DNA from 2 places in the Streptococcus sp. oral taxon 431 genome. Region 1 is predicted to be linked to the other one. Evidence: predicted binding sites of a transcription regulator. Region 1 holds the regulator's gene; the other holds the start of a gene.
The links. The regulator NrdR, encoded in region 1, represses ribonucleotide reductase genes. The targets are predictions, from matches to a motif close to ACACNATATATNGTGT.
Positions count from the first base shown of each region.

Region 2: the regulator NrdR is predicted to act here: its motif matches at 8,305-8,320, upstream of nrdH (glutaredoxin-like protein NrdH).

Region 1 is NZ_CP014264.1:426,575-437,200, forward strand. Features, by position in the region: gene queC (7-cyano-7-deazaguanine synthase QueC) at 1-151, opposite strand, end outside; gene trxA (thioredoxin) at 354-668, opposite strand; gene AXE83_RS02090 (DUF4649 family protein) at 683-904, opposite strand; gene AXE83_RS02095 (MarR family winged helix-turn-helix transcriptional regulator) at 1,001-1,381, opposite strand; gene AXE83_RS02100 (CidA/LrgA family protein) at 1,563-1,937, shown strand; gene AXE83_RS02105 (LrgB family protein) at 1,934-2,629, shown strand; gene AXE83_RS02110 (hypothetical protein) at 2,663-3,394, opposite strand; gene AXE83_RS02115 (ABC transporter ATP-binding protein) at 3,410-4,105, opposite strand; gene AXE83_RS02120 (GntR family transcriptional regulator) at 4,109-4,474, opposite strand; gene nrdR (transcriptional regulator NrdR) at 4,614-5,087, shown strand; gene AXE83_RS02130 (DnaD domain protein) at 5,088-6,254, shown strand; gene dnaI (primosomal protein DnaI) at 6,255-7,151, shown strand; gene AXE83_RS02140 (NADPH-dependent oxidoreductase) at 7,148-7,861, shown strand; gene der (ribosome biogenesis GTPase Der) at 7,875-9,185, shown strand; one part of gene AXE83_RS10430 (IS3 family transposase) at 9,373-9,814, shown strand; one part of gene AXE83_RS10430 (IS3 family transposase) at 9,814-10,626, shown strand, end outside.
Region 2 is NZ_CP014264.1:1,095,048-1,105,673, forward strand. Features, by position in the region: partial or broken gene AXE83_RS11775 (hypothetical protein) at 1-1,959, shown strand, start outside; gene AXE83_RS11780 (LPXTG cell wall anchor domain-containing protein) at 3,106-3,516, shown strand; gene AXE83_RS05135 (DeoR/GlpR family DNA-binding transcription regulator) at 3,714-4,481, opposite strand; gene nrdF (class 1b ribonucleoside-diphosphate reductase subunit beta) at 4,609-5,571, opposite strand; gene nrdE (class 1b ribonucleoside-diphosphate reductase subunit alpha) at 5,745-7,904, opposite strand; gene nrdH (glutaredoxin-like protein NrdH) at 7,973-8,191, opposite strand; gene AXE83_RS05155 (phosphocarrier protein HPr) at 8,555-8,818, shown strand; gene ptsP (phosphoenolpyruvate--protein phosphotransferase) at 8,823-10,556, shown strand.

The sequences.
Region 1 (10,626 bases):
TTTCTTTAGCCACTTGAATTTCGAGATGGTGACGTTGGCCATAGGCAAAGGTAACGACTTCGACCTTTTCATAGTGTTGCTTGGCCCAGAAAAGGCAGGTTGTTGAATCTTGACCGCCACTAAAGACGACCAAGGCTGATTGACGTTTCATAGTACTCCTTCCAAAATGGGAAATGTTCAGAGCACGCAAAAAGCTCCCTAGAGGGAGCTAAAAAATACCAAGTAGAGGTTTTTTTTAGCGATGGCATGTCCCAAACATCGTGATATTCTAGTTACAGTCTAGCATATTTTTTGAAAAATGGCAAAGGACAAGAAAAAAGAGACCAAATGAATGCACTTGGTCTCTAGTATGATTAACTCAATTCAGCAACGATAGCTTTGATTTGTTCTGATGTATGAACACCAGCAACTTGTTTAACCACTTGTCCATCTTTTTTGAAAAGAAGAGTAGGGATAGACATGATACCGAATGAACGAGCTGTGTTTGGGTTTTCATCAACGTCCATTTTAACGATCTTCAAGACATCTTCTGAAAGTTCTTCAGACAATTTATCCAAGATTGGACTTTGCATACGACATGGACCACACCAAGTTGCCCAGAAGTCAACCAAGACCAATCCGTCTTTAGTTTCTTGTTCAAATGTTGCGTCTGTAATTGCTTTTGCCATAGTATTTCTCCTTTTTAGTTATATTGGCTTAAATCTTGTTTCATGAGATAGAAGAAAACATCTCCGTAAGTCCCATGGTAGTCCAAATCATGCCCCTTGTAGGTTACTTTTTGGACAGGGTAGTAGTCTGCGACACCAATCAGGCAGGCTTGTTGAGAACGTTCAAATTCTTCGTATGACTCAAAGGTCATGGTTCTCTCTTGCTTGCTGGCATCAAGATAGGTGATTTCAATCATAGGATTCTCCTTTGCTAAATCATGTTTTCATTTTACTCCTTGAAAAAAAGAATGTCAAGAAAAATGATTGCGCACGCAAGTTTTTTAAAAAATATGTTAGGCTAACCAATTAGCTTTTGTCTCTAAGCTCTCTTCGACAGCTGTTTGTAAATAAGCCAAGGTAGTCTGTCCTTCGCTTGTCAGGCAGATAAAACTAGCTCGTTTGTCCTGGTCGCAGCATCTCCGACTAAGTAAGCCGCAGTTTTTTGCTTCTAAGCGAGCCACCATCCGTGAAACAGCACTAGGGCTCAGGTGGAGCTTGTCTGGCAAGTCGATTTGTCGTAGGGATTTGCCTTCAGCTTGATTTAGAAAGTGCAAGAGGTAAAATTCCTTGAGTGTCAAGGTTTGTTCACTCTGCTCAGCGATGGTCTCTTCTAAAATAGCTTCTAGCTCTACTTGTCTACGGTTGAAGTCAAACCATTTTTCTAAGTAAGTCATGTCCATCTCCTTTCCCTCTATAATAGTGTAATCATACTAGTGCATCTATGATGCTTGCGCACGCAATTAGTATACACCTTTTTGGATTGGATAGCAAGAAGGATGTTTCTTTTATATTTCCTTGAAATTTTCTGAAAAAAGAGTAAACTGGTATGCAGAAAGTCTATTTGTGGAGTTTACAATGAAGTTATATGTTCAGTTAATGATTCTCTTTGTGATTTCTTTAATCGGTGAAGGAATCTCCAGTTTTTTTCATTTGCCCATCCCTGGAAGTATCATCGGCTTGATTATTCTTTTTCTAGCCTTGCAGTTCAAATGGCTGCGTATTCGCCATGTCAACATGGTTGGAAATTTTCTCCTAGCTAACATGACCATTCTCTTTCTACCTCCTGCGGTTGGAATTATGGAAAAATTTGATGTGATTGCTCCCTATCTTCTGCCGATTGTCTTGATTGTCTTTTTTGCAGCAGTGATTAATATCATCTTGATTGCGCTTGTGGTTCAATTTATCAAAAAACGCTATGAAGGTGACTATGAAGAAAGAGGTGCCAAATGAGCGAATTTGTATCTAATCCCCTATTTGGGATTGCTTTATCAATCTTAGCCTATCTTGGGGGAATGATGATTTTCAGACGCTATCCTCATCCCTTAACGACTCCCTTGCTGCTGTCAGCTATTTTTATTATCATCTTTCTAAAGGTAACTGGCATTTCCTACCAAGATTACTACCAAGGTGGGGTTTATCTTAATAACTTGATTGTTCCTTCAACAGTGGCTCTAGGAATTCCCCTTTATAAGAGTTTCCACTTGATGAAGCATCATGTCAGAAGTATCTTGCTGGGGTGCTTCCTAGCTGTCATCGTCAATACCTCTTTTACAGCCTTAGTCGCAAAAATCTTTGGCATGGACTTTTTCCTAGCCATTTCCCTCTTTCCTAAGTCAGTAACGACCGCTATGGCAGTAGGGATTACAGAAAAGTTGCAGGGCTTGACTACCGTGACCCTAGTAGTTGTAGTAGCGACGGGGATTTTGACCAGCGTGATCGGCCCAACACTTCTAAAGTGGCTAAAAATAGACGATCCAGTAGCGGCTGGACTAGCCCTGGGTGGAACAGGTCACGCAGTTGGAACTGGAACGGCCTTTCGCTATGGACCAGTTGCAGGTGCTATGGGAGGACTAGCCATCGGTGTTACAGGTATTCTCTACGTATTTGTCAGTCCGATCGTAGCCAATTTGATTTTAAGTTAACGCAAAAACCCAGCTCTAGTAGCTGGGCATTTTTTATTGCAAATTAACTTTATTTTTCAAGATATAGTAAGTACCGAGGTAGAATCCAGCAATTAGGATTAAATCTGTAAAGATTTCAAATGTAAGCATCATATTGAAATTAGTATCTATGCGAAGGTTGAGACCGACAAAACCGAGCACGATCTGGATAACAATATAGGCTAAAACGGCAAGAGCTGTACGGTATTCATTAAAGAGTTGTCCGATAGAGATTGCCAAGTAGATGCAAAGGATTCCTGAAACTGTGCTGAGGATATATGAAATCAGAGATAAGCCGATACTGTCTAGGTACTGTTGGAACAAGTCTTTAAAAGTAAGCAAATCAATGAAATTAGGCTCAATGATCACAAGAATGATATAAATGCTCAGAACCAAGACTGCTGAACTGATGAGAGACCAAATGAAGGCCCCCAAGAGTTTGGCTAAGATAATCTGGTGTTCGGAAACTGGCAAGGTCAAAGTGAGATAACCTTGTCGGTCATAGACACTGCCTTTGAAGCGACGGATGATCAAAATCAAAGTTGAAATACTCAAGGTAATGATTAGTCCGCCAAAAACCAGACCTAGAAATACTAACATAATCATTTGTTGATCAGGTGTATCGATGGATTTTAGGGAACTAGCTTGAACCCCGATAAGAGCAGAAAGAGCCAACACAGCACCATAGAGGGCTAAATACCATTTGTTAACATTTTTAAATTCATAACGAACTAAATTCCAAAACATAATAATCTCCTTTAACTAGGCTTTGAACTCATGACGGAAGAGCTGGTCAATAGACTCTCCAGACTCATAGCGAATATCATCAACATTTCCTTGACGGACGACTTTTCCATCCTTTAGGAAGATAATCTCATCCAAGATTGGTTCAATGTCTGAAATCAAGTGGGTTGAAATCAAGACAGTTGAAGTTGGAGAGTAGTTGTTGATGATGGTGTTCAAGATATAGTCACGAGCTGCGGGGTCGACACCCCCGATTGGTTCATCAAGCACATATAGACGAGCATCGCGACTCATGACAAGGATCAACTGAACCTTTTCTTTGTTCCCTTTTGAGAGTTTCTTGAAACGGCTATTTTCATCGATGCCAAGGTCACGAAGAAGACCTTGAGCACGTTCCAGATTAAAATCTTGGTAGAAGGTCTTGAAATAAGTGAGAGCTTCCTTGACCTTCATTTGCTCGTTTAGATAGGTCGTATCAGGCAGATAAGAAACAATCGCTTTAGTTGCTGGGCTTGGTTCCATGCCATTGATAAGGATACGCCCTTCCTCTGGCTGTAGCAAGCCGTTGATTAGTTTAATCAAGGTTGTCTTTCCAGAACCGTTTGGGCCAAGGAGACCAACGATTTTTCCAGCTGGAATTTCAAGGGAAACATTTGTAAGAGCAGGGCTTGCTCCATAGGATTTTGACACATTTTCTAATGCTAACAAGGTCATAGTTTAAACTCCTTCAATATAATCTCTCAAAACAGTCGGTAGTTCTTCTTTTTCATAACCAAATTCTACCATGCCTGTTACAAACTGTTGCAGCTGTTCTTCTGACAGTTGCTTACGGGATTGGAGGATCAAGTCCAAATCCTCTGTGACAAAGCGTCCTGACGTCCGCTTGGTATAAACGAAGCCTTCTCTCTCCAAGTCCGATAGGGCACGCTGGATGGTGTTGGGATTAACCCCTGCCTCGCTAGCTAATTCTCTAACGGTTGGAAGCTGTTGATTGGGCTCGAGTTTATGGGAAATAATCTGCAATTTGATTTTCTCCATAATCTGCAAATAAATGGGTTTATTGTTATCAAATGTCCAAGACATCACGATCTCCTTTCTAATTACCTTTGTGTTAATTCAATAATACAACAAAACAAAAAACTTGTCAAGCCAAAAGGAGAATTATTTTGGGAATCTCTTAAAAAATGGTATAATGAAAAGAAAACGACAAGGAGGGAAAGGCATGCGTTGTCCAAAATGTGGCGCTACAAAATCAAGTGTGATCGATAGTCGCCAGGCTGAAGAAGGAAATACAATCAGAAGAAGACGTGAGTGTGAAGAGTGCCAGCATCGTTTTACAACCTATGAACGTGTTGAAGAGAGAACGCTGGTTGTGGTCAAAAAAGATGGTACACGGGAACAATTTTCAAGAGATAAAATCTTTAACGGGATTATTCGCTCAGCCCAGAAACGTCCAGTGTCTAGTGATGAGATTGGCATGGTGGTCAATCGCATCGAACAAAAACTCCGTAGTCGCAATGAAAATGAAATTCAGAGTGAGGTTATTGGTTCCTTGGTTATGGAAGAGTTGGCAGAGCTAGATGAGATTACTTATGTCCGTTTTGCCAGTGTTTACCGTAGTTTTAAGGATGTGAGTGAGCTTGAAAGCCTACTCCAGCAGATTACACAATCCTCTAAAAAGAAAAAGGAAAAATAAATGAAGCCAAATGACCGTTTTTCTTTTGTAAAGAATAATCGGGTGTCGCAAGATACCTCATCAATGGTGCAGTGCTACCTCCCGATTATCGGTCAGGAGGCGCTGAGCCTCTATCTTTATGCTGTGATTTTTTGGGATGATGGTCAAAAGGAGCATCTCTTTGCAGCCATGCTCAATCATTTGAATTTTGGGATGGATAGTCTTTTAAAGGCTTTTAAAACTCTGACAGCCATGAAATTGGTGACCCTCTATCAACAGGGGGAGTCTTATAACTTGTTACTTCATTCTCCCCTATCGACTCAAGAATTTTTACAACATACAGTTTATCGGACCTTGTTAGAAAAAATGATTGGGGATAGTGCGGTTGCAGCCATGAGACAGGAAAGTGTTGAAGGGGAACCTATCTCGGTGGCCTTGAGTCAAATCTTCCCTCAGTTATCCGAGTCTGCTAGTCAAGAAACCTCTAGCAGTCAGCCTCTAGCAGATGATTTTGATTTGGAGCATTTTCGTCAGCTCATGGCCCGTGATGGTCTTCGTTTTCAAGATGAGACTTCGGATGTTTTGGCCTTGTTTGCAATAGCAGACGAGCAGAGGTGGACTTGGTTTGAAACTTATCAAGTAGCCAAAGCGACAGCAATGTCGCAAGTGATTTCTGTCAAACGCATCCGTGAAAAGATAGCGCAAAAGCCTGTGACTTCTGACTTTAGTCCCAAGGAGGCAACCATTATCCGAGAGGCTAAGAGAAAGACAGCCTTGCAGTTCCTTGCTGAGATTAAGCAGACCCGCAAGGGAAGTATTACTCAGACTGAACGGGACCTGCTCCAGCAGATGGCTGCCTTGGGCTTGCTGGATGAAGTGATTAATGTTATCTTGCTCCTGACCTTTAATAAGGTTGATTCGGCCAATATCAATGAAAAATACGCCATGAAGGTAGCTAATGACTACGCCTATCAAAATATCCGTAGTGCTGAGGAGGCTGTCCTCCGAATTCGTGAACGTGGCCAAAAAGCAAAAACGCAAAAGCAGAATCAGACTGCCCCAGCAAAAACCAATGTGCCTAAATGGAGCAATCCTGAATATAAGAATGAAACTAGCGAAGAAACTCGCTTAGAACTAGAACGTAAGAAAAAAGAAATGTTAGCTCGATTAGAAAAAGGAGGAGACTAGATGGAAAGTGTCGGAGACGTGCTCAAGCGTCAACCAAGCCGATTTCAGTATCAGGATTTAGTCCAGCAAATTGTGAAGGACCCTGATGTTGCAGCCTTTATCCAGAAAGAATCACTCAGTCAGGAGGAGTTAAACCGTAGTATTTCCAAGTTTAACCAATACATCACTGAGAGAGATAAGTTCCTCCGAGGAGATACAGACTATATCGCGCGTGGCTACAAACCTATCCTAGTCATGAACCATGGCTATGCAGATGTCTCTTATGAAGAGACTCCAGAGCTAATTGCAGCAGAAAAAGAAGCGGCGATTAAAAACCGTCTCAAGCTAATCAATCTTCCAGCTAGTCTCAAGAAGGCTAGTTTAGCTCAAGTAGACTTGGATGATTTGGGGCGCTTGCCAGTTTTTGAAAAGCTCCTAGCCTTTGTGGAGCAATATCCAGCTATTCGAAAAGGTCTCTACTTATATGGAGACTTTGGTGTGGGTAAAAGTTTCATGGTGGCTGCCCTAGCCCATGATTTGTCAGAAAAACGTGGTGTTTCATCAACGCTCCTCCACTATCCGAGCTTTGTCATCGATGTCAAAAATGCCATCGGTGATGGCAATGTCAAGACCTTGGTGGATGAGATTAAGCTTGCTGAAGTCTTGATTTTGGATGATATTGGTGCTGAGCAATCAACAGCTTGGGTGCGTGACGAGATCCTGCAGGTCATTCTCCAATATCGTATGCAGGAAGATTTGCCAACCTTTTTTACCTCCAACTTCAACTTTGAAGATTTGGAGAAGCATTTCGCTAAAGGGAAAAACGGAAATGACGAAACCTGGGAAGCTAGACGCGTCATGGAACGCATTCGTTATTTAGCAGAGGAAACAAGACTTGAAGGAGAAAATCGCCGATGACAGAAACAATCAAAGTAATGAAAGCTCACACTTCCGTGCGCAGATTTAAGGAGCAAGAGATTCCCCAAGCAGACTTAAATGAGATTTTGACAGCTGCCCAAATGGCTTCTTCTTGGAAAAATTTCCAATCCTACTCGGTCATTCTTGTCAGAAGTCAAGAAAAGAAGGACGCCTTATTTGAGCTAGTTCCTCAGGAAGCGATTCGCCAGTCTGCAGCATTTTTACTTTTTGTTGGTGATCTAAACCGTGCAGAAAAAGGGGCTCGTCTTCATACGGATGTTTTCCAACCTCAAGGGGTGGAAGGACTCCTCATCACTTCAGTAGATGCGGCTTTGGCTGGACAAAATGCCTTGCTTGCGGCAGAAAGCTTAGGCTATGGTGGAGTGATTATCGGTTTGGTGCGTTACAAGTCTGTTGAGTTAGCAGAATTGTTCAAGCTTCCTGACTATACCTATCCAGTCTTTGGGATTGCACTCGGTGTGCCAAATCAACAGCATGATGTAAAACCAAGACTGCCCCTAGAGAATGTTGTCTTTGAGGAAGAATACCAAGAACAGTCAACTGAGGCAATTAAAGCCTATGACCGTGTACAGACTGAATATGCAGGTGCGCGTGCGACTACCACTTGGAGTCAACGTTTAGCGGAGCAATTCGGCAATCCAGAACCAAGCTCGACTCGAGAAAATCTTGAGCAGAAGAAGTTATTGTAGAAAGTGAGAAAACATGGCCTTACCAACTGTTGCCATTGTAGGGCGTCCCAATGTTGGGAAATCAACCCTATTTAACCGTATCGCGGGAGAACGCATCTCAATCGTAGAAGATATTGAAGGTGTAACGCGAGATCGTATCTATGCCACAGGTGAGTGGCTCAATCGTTCTTTTAGTATGATTGATACTGGGGGTATCGATGATGTCGATGCGCCTTTCATGGAACAAATCAAGCACCAGGCAGAAATTGCCATGGAAGAAGCTGATGTTATCGTCTTTGTCGTGTCTGGTAAAGAAGGAATTACAGATGCGGACGAATACGTTGCCCGTAAACTTTATAAAACTCATAAACCAGTCATCTTAGCCGTTAACAAGGTGGACAATCCAGAGATGCGAAATGATATCTATGATTTCTATGCTCTTGGATTGGGTGAACCGCTGCCTATCTCATCTGTTCACGGTATCGGGACAGGGGATGTGCTGGATGCTATTGTGGAAAACCTCCCACATGAAGTTGAAGAAGAAAATCCAGATGTTATTAAATTCAGCTTGATTGGTCGTCCAAATGTTGGAAAATCTAGCTTGATTAATGCCATTTTGGGAGAAGATCGCGTCATTGCCAGCCCTGTTGCTGGTACCACTCGTGATGCCATTGATACCCATTTTACAGATGCTGACGGTCAAGAGTTTACCATGATTGATACGGCTGGTATGCGTAAGTCAGGTAAAGTCTATGAAAATACTGAGAAATACTCGGTTATGCGTGCTATGCGTGCTATTGACCGTTCAGATGTAGTTTTGATGGTTCTCAATGCCGAGGAAGGTATTCGTGAGTATGACAAGCGTATCGCTGGATTTGCCCACGAAGCTGGTAAAGGGATGATTATCGTGGTCAATAAGTGGGATACTCTTGAAAAAGATAACCACACCATGAAAAACTGGGAAGAGGATATCCGTGAGCAGTTTCAATACCTGCCTTACGCACCGATTATCTTTGTTTCAGCTTTGACCAAGCAACGTCTCCACAAGTTGCCTGAGATGATTAAGCAAATCAGCGAGAGTCAAAATACCCGTATTCCATCAGCTGTCTTGAATGATGTGATTATGGATGCTATCGCCATCAACCCAACACCGACAGACAAAGGAAAACGCCTCAAAATCTTCTATGCGACCCAAGTTGCAACCAAACCACCAACCTTTGTCATCTTTGTCAACGAAGAAGAGCTCATGCACTTCTCTTACTTGCGTTTCTTGGAAAATCAAATCCGCAAGGCCTTTGTCTTTGAAGGAACACCGATTCACCTAATTGCAAGAAAACGGAAATAGTGATTATAAAAAAACGGTAGAACATCAAGACTTGTTCTACCACTTATCTACCCCACCAAATCATTTACAAAAGATGTGAATAGGATTTGATTTGTAGTATATTATTGAAATAGAAAAAGGATGGAATGATTTTGAACTGCACCCCAAAAGTTAGACATAAAAATCTAACTTTTGGGGTGTTTTTATTATGAAATTAACTTATGAAGATAAAGTTCAAATATATGAATTAAGAAAGAAAGGAGAGAGCTTTAGACAACTTTCAAATCAATTTGGGATAAACATTTCTAATCTTCAGTACATGATTAAATTGATTAATCGTTATGGAATAGAAATCGTCAAAAAAGGAAAGAATTGTTACTATTCTTCTGAACTAAAACAAGAGATCATTGATAAAGTTCTTCTTGAGGGACGTTCACAAATTAGGGTGTCTCTGGATTATGCTCTTCCAAGTAGTGGATTACTTTCGAATTGGCTGGCACAATATAAGAAAAACGGGTATACTATTGTTGAGAAAACAAGAGGGAGACCGCCTAAAATGGGATGTAAGCCAAAGAAGAGATTTGAAGATATGACAGAATTAGAACGTCTTCAAGCAGAAAATGAGTACTTGAGAGCGGAGAATGCCATTCTAAAAAAGTTGAGAGAACTCCGATTGAGGGACGAAAAGGAGCAAGAAGAAAAACGGAAATTGTTCAAGGACTGGTAACAGAGTTTTCTTTAGATATCCTTCTAAAGATTATTAAGCTTGCCCGTTCAACCTATTATTACCACTTAAAACAGCTGGATCAAAGCGATAAGGATTATGATATTAAAGCTGAAATTCAGTCAATTTATACTGAGCATAACGGAAATTACGGCTATCGTCGCATAACTCTAGAATTACGAAATCGTGGCTTCGTAGTGAACCATAAGAAGGTGCAGCGTCTTATGAAAGTACTTAGTTTAACGGCTCGAATTCGCCGTAAACGGAAGTATTCTTCATACCAAGGAGAGGTTGGCAAGAAAGCAGATAACCTTATTCAACGTCAATTTGAAGCAACCAAACCAATGCAAAAGTGCTACACAGATGTGACAGAATTTGCCATTCCAGCAAGCAGCCAGAAACTTTATTTATCACCAGTTTTAGATGGCTTTAACAGCGAAATTATCTCCTACAATCTTTCTACTTCGCCGAACTTAGTACAAATGAAAGCTATGCTAGAACAAGCCTTTACAGAGAACCATTACGAAAATACAATTCTCCATAGTGACCAAGGATGGCAATACCAACACGATTTCTATCATCATTTTTTAAAGAATAAGGGAATCCAACCATCTATGTCACGTAAGGGAAATAGCCCAGATAACGGTATGATGGAATCTTTCTTTGGCATTCTTAAGTCTGAAATGTTTTATGGTTATGAGAATACGTTTCAGTCACTTGAGCACTTGGAACAAGCTA
Region 2 (10,626 bases), 670 kb from region 1:
TCAGCATCAACAAGTGCATCTGAGTCAGCCTCAACGTCTGCATCAGAATCAGCCAGCACATCAGCTTCTGAGTCAGCGTCAACAAGTGCGTCAGAGTCTGCATCAACATCAGCTTCAGAATCAGCCAGCACATCAGCATCTGAATCTGCAAGCACAAGCGCCTCTGAGTCAGCATCAACGTCAGCTTCTGAGTCAGCAAGTACAAGTGCGAGTCAATCAGCAAGCACAAGCGCATCAGAGTCAGCATCAACATCAGCTTCTGAATCGGCATCAACAAGTGCGTCAGAGTCAGCGTCAACATCAGCATCTGAATCAGCCTCAACGTCAGCTTCTGAGTCTGCATCAACAAGTGCGTCAGAATCAGCAAGCACAAGTGCGTCAGAATCAGCAAGCACAAGTGCGTCAGAGTCAGCGTCAACCAGCGCTTCTGAATCAGCCTCAACGTCAGCTTCTGAGTCAGCATCAACAAGTGCGTCAGAATCAGCAAGCACAAGCGCATCAGAGTCAGCGTCAACCAGCGCTTCTGAATCAGCAAGCACAAGCGCCTCTGAATCAGCAAGCACAAGTGCCTCAGAATCAGCATCAACAAGCGCATCAGAGTCAGCATCAACATCAGCTTCTGAATCGGCATCAACAAGTGCGTCAGAGTCAGCGTCAACATCAGCATCTGAATCAGCCTCAACGTCAGCTTCTGAGTCTGCATCAACAAGTGCGTCAGAATCAGCAAGCACAAGTGCGTCAGAATCAGCAAGCACAAGTGCGTCAGAGTCAGCGTCAACCAGCGCTTCTGAATCAGCCTCAACGTCAGCTTCTGAGTCAGCATCAACAAGTGCGTCAGAATCAGCAAGCACAAGCGCATCAGAGTCAGCGTCAACCAGCGCTTCTGAATCAGCAAGCACAAGCGCCTCTGAATCAGCAAGCACAAGTGCCTCAGAATCAGCATCAACAAGCGCATCAGAGTCAGCATCAACAAGTGCGTCAGAATCAGCAAGCACAAGCGCATCAGAGTCAGCAAGTACAAGTGCATCAGAATCAGCAAGCACATCGGCTTCTGAATCAGCAAGTACATCAGCTTCTGAGTCAGCGTCAACCAGTGCGTCAGAGTCAGCAAGCACAAGCGCTTCTGAATCAGCGTCAACCAGTGCGTCAGAATCAGCAAGCACAAGCGCATCAGAGTCTGCATCAACATTAGCTTCTGAATCAGCAAGCACATCAGCTTCTGAGTCAGCGTCAACAAGTGCATCAGAGTCAGCAAGCACAAGCGCATCAGAATCAGCCTCAACGTCTGCATCAGAGTCAGCAAGCACATCGGCTTCAGAATCAGCATCAACAAGCGCGTCAGAGTCAGCATCAACAAGTGCATCAGAGTCAGCAAGCACATCAGCATCTGAGTCTGCATCAACGTCAGCCTCTGAGTCAGCATCAACAAGTGCGTCAGAATCAGCAAGCACAAGCGCATCTGAATCAGCATCAACAAGTGCATCTGAGTCAGCCTCAACGTCTGCATCAGAATCAGCAAGCACATCAGCTTCTGAGTCAGCGTCAACAAGTGCGTCAGAGTCTGCATCAACATCAGCTTCAGAATCAGCCAGCACATCAGCATCTGAATCTGCAAGCACAAGCGCCTCTGAGTCAGCATCAACGTCAGCTTCTGAGTCAGCAAGTACAAGTGCGAGTCAATCAGCAAGCACAAGCGCATCAGAGTCTGCATCAACATCAGCTTCTGAATCAGCATCAACAAGCGCATCAGAGTCTGCATCAACAAGTGCGTCAGAGTCAGCGTCAACATCAGCATCTGAATCAGCCTCAACGTCAGCTTCTGAGTCAGCATCAACAAGTGCGTCAGAATCAGCCAGCACATCGGCTTCAGAATCAGCAAGTACAAGTGCGAGCCAGTCAGCAAGCACAAGTGCGTCAGAGTCAGCAAGCACATCAGCATCAGAGTCAGCGTCAACCAGCGCTTCTGAATCAGCCTCAACGTCAGCTTCTGAGTCTGCATCAACATCAGCTTCTGAATCAGCATCAACAAGCGCCTCTGAATCAGCAAGTACATCAGCTTCAGAGTCAGCGTCAACAAGTGCGTCAGAGTCTGCATCAACAAGTGCGTCAGAGTCAGCAAGTACAAGCGCATCAGAATCAGCAAGCACATCGGCTTCAGAATCAGCATCAACATCAGCTTCTGAATCAGCATCAACAAGTGCGTCAGAATCAGCAAGTACATCAGCTTCTGAGTCAGCGTCAACAAGTGCTTCAGAGTCTGCATCAACAAGTGCTTCAGAATCACCAAGCACATCGGCTTCAGAATCAGCATCAACAAGTGCCTCTGAATCAGCAAGTACATCAGCTTCTGAGTCAGCGTCAACAAGCGCATCAGAATCAGCGTCAACAAGCGCCTCTGAATCAGCATCAACAAGTGCATCAGAATCTGCAAGTACAAGCGCATCAGAATCAGCAAGCACATCGGCTTCAGAATCAGCGTCAACAAGTGCGTCAGAGTCTGCAAGCACATCAGCTTCTGAATCAGCATCAACAAGCGCCTCTGAATCAGCAAGCACAAGCGCATCAGAGTCTGCATCAACATCAGCTTCTGAATCAGCATCAACAAGTGCGTCAGAGTCAGCAAGCACATCGGCTTCAGAATCAGCATCAACAAGTGCCTCTGAATCAGCAAGTACATCGGCTTCTGAATCAGCAAGCACATCAGCTTCTGAGTCAGCGTCAACCAGTGCAAGCCAATCAGCAAGCACAAGTGCGTCAGAGTCTGTATCAACATCAGCTTCTGAGTCAGCATCAACAAGCGCCTCTGAATCAGCAAGCACAAGCGCATCAGAGTCTGCATCAACATCAGCTTCTGAATCAGCATCAACAAGTGCAAGCCAATCAGCAAGCACATCGGCTTCAGAGTCAGCGTCAACAAGTGCGTCAGAGTCAGCAAGCACATCGGCTTCAGAATCAGCATCAACAAGTGCGTCAGAGTCTGCATCAACATCGGCTTCTGAGTCAGCATCAACAAGTGCGAGCCAATCAGCAAGCACATCGGCTTCAGAATCAGCATCAACAAGTGCAAGCCAATCAGCAAGCACATCTGTTGTTACAAGTAAGGGAATGCCAGAAAGCTTGTCACTTGATAGCTTAGATATTGATAGTATTATTACATCTGATTCAATTAGTACATCAGTATCACAATCACTATCATTATCAGCAAGTATTAGTCAATCAATGCCTCGTTCAACATCAGCAAGCACAAGCACCTCAACATCAATGCCTCATTCGGCATCAACAAGTGTAAGTGCTTCAACATCAGCGACTCATTCGACTTCAACGACTCATTCGACTTCAACGACTCATTCGACTTCAACTAGTCAAGTTCTACAAACTGATACCACTAAGGCCCGTAAGCAATTACCAAATACAGGTGAAACTGCTTCAGCTACAAATGCTCTCCTTGGAGTTGTAGCAGGTCTAACTGGATTAGGATTAGTGGCTAAACGTCGTAAGCGTGATGATGAAGAATAAATCTTCTAACGATTCTATTAGTTGATTAATCCGATCAAAAAACCTGAAAGATATAACTTTCAGGTTTTTTAGTTTTATAATATTTTTGCTTGGTAAATATCTATAAACATTTCGGGAACTTTTTATAATTTTTGCAAAATAAAAAACTAGCCATGGAATTAGTAGTAGCTACTAGATTCTATGACTAGTTGTAGAGTTTAAGGCTTAGACTTGATAATTTTAGTTTGTTTAGATAGGGATAGGAGCGTTTGGTCACTTAATTTAGAATCAGTGATAATAGTGTCGATATCTGAAATATTGTAAAATGTAAAGAAATCAAATTTATCAAATTTGCTATGGTCAGCTAGGAGATACTTTTTATTGGCGTTTTCCAGTGCTAATTTCTGAGCTTCACCTTCGTCTTCACTAAAGGTAGCGATAGCATGATCCTTGATACCATTACAACTAACGAAGGCTTTTGAAAATTGCAAACTAGCGATATCTTGAAGGGTTAGAGTACCTACAAAGGCTCCAGTAATTGAACGATAATTACCACCGATTAGAATGAGATCAGTTAGCTTACGCTCATTTAGAACGAGAAATACAGGTAAACTATTGGTAACAACTCGAATGTTATCGATAGCAAGCTCACGCGCAAAGAATTCTAATGTGGTACCTGGACCAATGAAAATAGTTTCTCTTTCTTCAACCAAGTGACCGGCAAAGCGAGCAATTTCTTGTTTTTCTGCTGTCTGTAACCCCTGTTTTTCAACGTTAGAACGCTCATTGTTTAACAAAGAACCTGTTCGAAGTTTTTCAGCTCCACCATGAACTCGAACCAGCAAATCCTTATCCGCTAACTCTTGTAAATATCGTCTAGCTGTCATATCGGAAATATCAAGGCGATTCATAATCTCTTTAACAGTGATAGTCCCTTTTGTATTAACAATTTCTAAAATAGTATCTAGTTTTTCTTGCTTCAGCATTGAACCACCCCCAAATCTAATATTATTTTATCATATTTTAAACAGCTAAGCAACTTAAAGAAAACAAAAATAAACAAAAAAAAACATCTAGTTTTTAAATAAACTTAGATGTTTTTTAGGTTAGGTATTAATTTAGTCCATAGTTATAGTCATCATCCTGCATAGCTTCAACTTCACCAAGTAGATAACCATTACCAACTTGAGAGAAGAAGTCGTGGTTTGATGTACCAGTTGAAATCCCGTTCATAACGATTGGGTTGACATCGTCCGCTGAGTCAGGGAAGAGAGGATCTTGCCCAAGATTCATAAGAGCTTTATTAGCATTGTAACGAAGGAAGGTTTTAACTTCTTCAGTCCAACCAACACCGTCATAGAGGCTTTCTGTGTAGCCTTCTTCATTCTCGTAAAGAGTGTAGAGCAGGTCGTACATCCATTCTTTGAGTTTTTCTTGCTCTTCTTCTGGCAATTCATTGAAACCAAGCTGGAACTTGTAGCCGATGTAGGTTCCGTGAACTGACTCATCACGAATAATCAATTTGATAATTTCTGCTACGTTGGCCAACTTGTTGTTTCCAAGATAGTAGAGTGGTGTAAAGAAACCAGAGTAGAAAAGGAAGGTTTCAAGGAAAACACTAGCTACTTTCTTCTCAAGAGGAGTTCCGTTTAGGTAGATTTCATTGATAATTTCAGCTTTTTTCTGAAGATATGGATTGGTGTTGGTCCATTCGAAAATCTCTTCTATTTCTGACTTAGTATTCAAGGTAGAAAAGATAGAAGAGTAAGACTTAGCATGAACAGATTCCATAAATTGGATATTGTTAAAAACAGCTTCCTCGTGAGGCGTACGAATATCAGCACGAAGGGCTTGAACACCAGTTTCTGATTGCATGGTATCAAGAAGGGTCAAACCTCCAAAAACTTTACCAACAAGGTCTTTTTCCTTGTTAGAAAGCTTTCTCCAGTCATCTAGGTCATTTGACAAGGGAATACGCGTATCGAGCCAGAACTGCTCAGTCAGTTTTTCCCAGGTTGATTTGTCAATGACATCTTCGATGGCATTCCAGTTAATGGCTTTGTAGTAAGTTTTCATTTGAAATCTCTTTCTGTGTGTAGTAATACGATAACGTAATCATTCTTATTTTATCATAATTCTATACTATAATCGAACAAAAAGTCGGAAGCCCGACTTTTATATTCTTACATGATTTTATCAGCAAAATACGTTTAATGGATTAAGTAAATGTAATTTTTTTGAGAGTTGAATTAAATCACACAGCTTTCACATTGGTTAGCACCGACTTCTCCACCATCATCTGTAAAGGTACGGACGTAGTAGATAGACTTGATACCTTTGTTGAAGGCATAGTTACGAAGGATAGACAAGTCACGTGTCGTTTGTTTGTTTTCTTTCTTCCATTCGTAAAGGCCTGTTGGAATATCACTACGCATGAAGAGTGTGAGTGAAATTCCTTGGTCAACGTGCTCGGTTGCAGCAGCATAAACATCAATGACCTTACGCATATCCATGTCATAAGCAGAAGTGTAGTAAGGAATTGTTTCTGTTGACAAACCAGCAGCAGGATAGTAAATCTTACCGATTTTCTTCTCTTGGCGTTCTTCGATACGTTGCGTAATTGGGTGGATAGAAGCAGAAACATCGTTGATGTAACTGATAGAACCATTTGGCGCTACAGCAAGGCGATTTTGGTGGTAAAGTCCATCTGCTTTAACTTTATCACGAAGTTCAGCCCAGTCGGCAGCAGTAGGGATAAAGATATCTTTGAAGAGTTCTTTAACACGGTCTGATTTTGGAAGGAATTCGCCAGTCAAATACTTATCAAAGTAGCTACCGTTGGCATAATCTGATTTTTCAAAGTTGTGGAAGGTGATACCTCGTTCACGCGCGAGGTTATTAGATTCTACCAAGGTCCAGTAGTTCATAAGCATAAAGTAGATACTAGTAAACTCAACAGACTCAGGGGATCCATACTCAATCAGTTGTTGGGCAAGGTAACTGTGAAGTCCCATGGCACCAAGACCAAAAGTATGAGCTTGGCTATTTCCATGATCAATCGTAGGTACAGCTACGATGTGTGAACTATCTGTAACGAAAGTAAGGGCACGGACCATGGCGCGGATAGAACGACCAAAGTCAGGTGAAGTCATCATGTTTACTACGTTTGTTGAACCGAGATTACATGAAACATCAGTACCCATTTTTAGGAATTCTTGCGCATCGTTGATAAGACTTGGTTCTTGCACTTGGAGAATCTCAGAACACAAGTTACTCATGATAATCTTACCATCAACTGGATTTGCACGGTTAGCAGTATCAATGTTGACGACATAAGGATAACCAGATTCTTGTTGCAATTTAGAAATTTCAGTTTCCAAATCACGCGCCTTGATTTTTGTCTTACGGATATTTGGATTTGCGACTAGCTCATCGTATTTTTCAGTGATGTCGATGTAGTTGAACGGCACACCGTATTCAAGCTCAACAGAGTATGGGCTGAAAAGGTACATTTCTTCATTTTTGCGAGCCAATTCGTAGAATTTATCTGGTACCACAACACCAAGTGAGAGAGTCTTGACACGAACTTTTTCATCGGCATTTTCCTTCTTAGTTGAAAGGAAGGCGATAATGTCTGGGTGGAAGACATTGAGGTAAACAACCCCAGCACCTTGACGTTGACCCAATTGGTTTGAGTAAGAGAAGCTGTCTTCGAAAAGCTTCATAACTGGTACGACACCAGAAGCAGCACCCTCATACCCTTTGATAGGTGCTCCAGCTTCACGAAGGTTGCTGAGGGAAATTCCCACGCCACCACCGATACGTGAAAGTTGAAGAGCTGAGTTGATAGAACGTCCGATAGAGTTCATATCATCGGTTACCTGGATCAAGAAGCAAGATACCAACTCACCACGACGCGCACGGCCTGCATTCAAGAAAGAAGGAGTAGCAGGTTGATAACGTTGGTGGATGATTTCGTTGGCAATATCGATAGCAATCGCTTCATCACCATCTGCGAAATAAAGGGCGTTAAAGAAGACGCGGTCTTCCATGCTTTCAAGATAGTACTCCCCATCATTAGTTTTCAAAGCATACTGATTATAGAATTTATAGGCAGCCATGAAAGATTTAAATTGGAAGTTTTGATCCTTAATAAATTGATGCAGTTCTTCCAAAAATTCTGGACGGTATTTCTTGATAAATGCTGTCTCAATGTAGTTATGCTCAATGAGGAAGTTGATCTTATCCGTAATTGAGTTAAAAACCATTGTATTTGGTACAACATTTTCTTTAAAGAAGGCTTCTAAAGCTTCTTTGTCTTTGTGAAGCATGATTTGTCCATTAACAGGACGGTTAATTTCGTTGTTAAGACGGAAGTAAGTCACATCTTCAAGTTGTTTTAATCCCATAAAAAATCCTTTATCTAATTACAAAAGAAAGGCTTCTAAGGTAGACATAGAAGCTTTAGTCCTGATTCTTAAGCAAGTTGTTTGAGTTTACCTGGTTGGAAACCAGAGAAAACTTCTGTCGGTGTCTGAATAATAGGAGCAGCACTAAAGCCAAGCTCTTTTACTTGATCAATGTATTCAGGTTGTTCATCAAGATTGATTTCTTTATATTCAACATTATTACTGTCTAAAAAACGTTTCGTCATTTTACATTGGACACAGTTGTTTTTAGAATATACGGTTACCATTTCTGTAACTCCTTTTAAAAAAATTATTACTTTCTTAGTATATCAGAAAAAAAAACTTTGTCAACTTTCTAAAACTAAATCTTGTGTACTTGTTTTACTGATTTTACCAACAAACACAATATATAGTGTAGGGTTGAAAAATAACTAAAGAAAAATCAATGATTTCATTATAGACGTCTTAATAAAAACTACATACTGTGTTTTGTTAAATTTAATAGAAGATTTTCAGCAAGTTATCTGAAAGGAAATTGAAGAAAGTCCATAAAATACTTGAAAAATATCAATGAAGGTGATATAATACTAAATTGTAAGGGTTATCAGATATGTAACTCAACAAGAAAACTATTAAAGGAGAGTCAAACTATGGCTTCTAAAGATTTCCACGTAGTGGCAGAAACAGGTATTCACGCACGTCCAGCAACATTGTTGGTACAAACTGCTAGCAAATTTGCTTCAGATATCACTCTTGAGTACAAAGGTAAATCAGTTAACCTTAAATCTATCATGGGTGTAATGAGCCTTGGTGTTGGTCAAGGTGCTGACGTTACAATCACTGCTGAAGGTGCAGACGCTGATGACGCTATCGCTGCAATCTCAGAAACAATGGAAAAAGAAGGATTGGCATAAGGAAATGACAGAAATGCTTAAAGGAATCGCAGCATCTGACGGTGTTGCAGTTGCAAAAGCATATCTACTCGTTCAACCGGATTTATCATTCGAGACTGTTACAGTCGAAGATACAAATGCAGAAGAGGCTCGTTTGGATGTTGCTCTTGAAGCTTCTCAAAACGAGCTTTCTCTTATCCGCGAGAAGGCTGTAGGTACGCTTGGTGAAGAAGCGGCACAAGTATTTGACGCCCACTTGATGGTTCTTGCTGACCCTGAATTGATTGGTCAAATCAAAGAAACTATCCGTGCTAAGAAAGTGAATGCAGAAGCAGGTCTGAAAGAAGTTACAGACATGTTTATCACAATCTTTGAAGGCATGGAAGACAACCCATACATGCAAGAACGTGCAGCGGATATCCGCGACGTAACAAAACGTGTATTGGCTAACCTCCTTGGTAAAAAATTGCCAAACCCAGCTTCTATCAATGAAGAAGTGATCGTGATCGCTCACGACTTGACTCCATCTGATACAGCTCAATTGGACAAAAACTTTGTAAAAGCTTTTGTAACAAACATTGGTGGTCGTACAAGTCACTCAGCTATCATGGCTCGTACACTTGAAATCGCTGCAGTTTTGGGTACAAATAATATCACTGAAATCGTTAAAGATGGTGACCTACTTGCTGTTAATGGTATTACAGGTGAAGTGATTATCAACCCTACTGAAGAACAAGCAGCTGAATTCAAAGCAGCTGGTGAAGCTTACGCTCAACAAAAAGCTGAGTGGGCACTCTTGAAAGATGCTCAAACAGTTACTGCTGACGGTAAACACTTCGAATTGGCAGCAAACATTGGTACTCCAAAAGACGTTGAAGGTGTTAATGACAATGGTGCAGAAGCTGTCGGTCTTTACCGTACAGAGTTCTTGTACATGGATTCTCAAGACTTCCCAACTGAAGACGAGCAGTACGAAGCATACAAGGCTGTTCTTGAAGGAATGAACGGTAAACCAGTTGTTGTCCGTACAATGGATATCGGTGGTGACAAGGAACTTCCTTACTTCGATATGCCTCATGAAATGAACCCATTCCTTGGATTCCGTGCACTTCGTATCTCTATCTCTGAAACTGGAGATGCAATGTTCCGCACTCAAATCCGTGCTCTTCTTCGTGCTTCTGTACACGGTCAATTGCGTATCATGTTCCCAATGGTTGCGCTTTTGAAAGAATTCCGTGCAGCTAAAGCAGTATTCGATGAAGAAAAAGCAAACCTTCTTGCTGAAGGTGTTGCAGTTGCGGATGACATCCAAGTTGGTATCATGATTGAAATTCCTGCGGCAGCTATGCTTGCAGACCAATTTGCAAAAGAAGTAGACTTCTTCTCAATTGGTACAAACGACTTGATCCAATACACAATGGCTGCTGATCGTATGAACGAGCAAGTTTCATACCTTTACCAACCATACAACCCATCAATCCTTCGTTTGATCAATAACGTTATCAAAGCAGCTCACGCTGAAGGTAAATGGGCTGGTATGTGTGGTGAGATGGCTGGTGACCAAACAGCTGTTCCACTTCTTGTCGGAATGGGCTTGGATGAGTTCTCTATGTCAGCTACATCTGTACTTCGTACACGTAGCTTGATGAAGAAACTTGACACTGCTAAAATGCAAGAATACGCTAACCGTGCTCTTACTGAATGTTCAACAATGGAAGAAGTTCTTGAACTATCTAAAGAATACGTTGACTTCGATTAATCAATTACAAATCCTTGTAGCTTCTAGCTATGAGGACTTTTTCTTCTCTTTTTGTAGAAAACTCCATCTG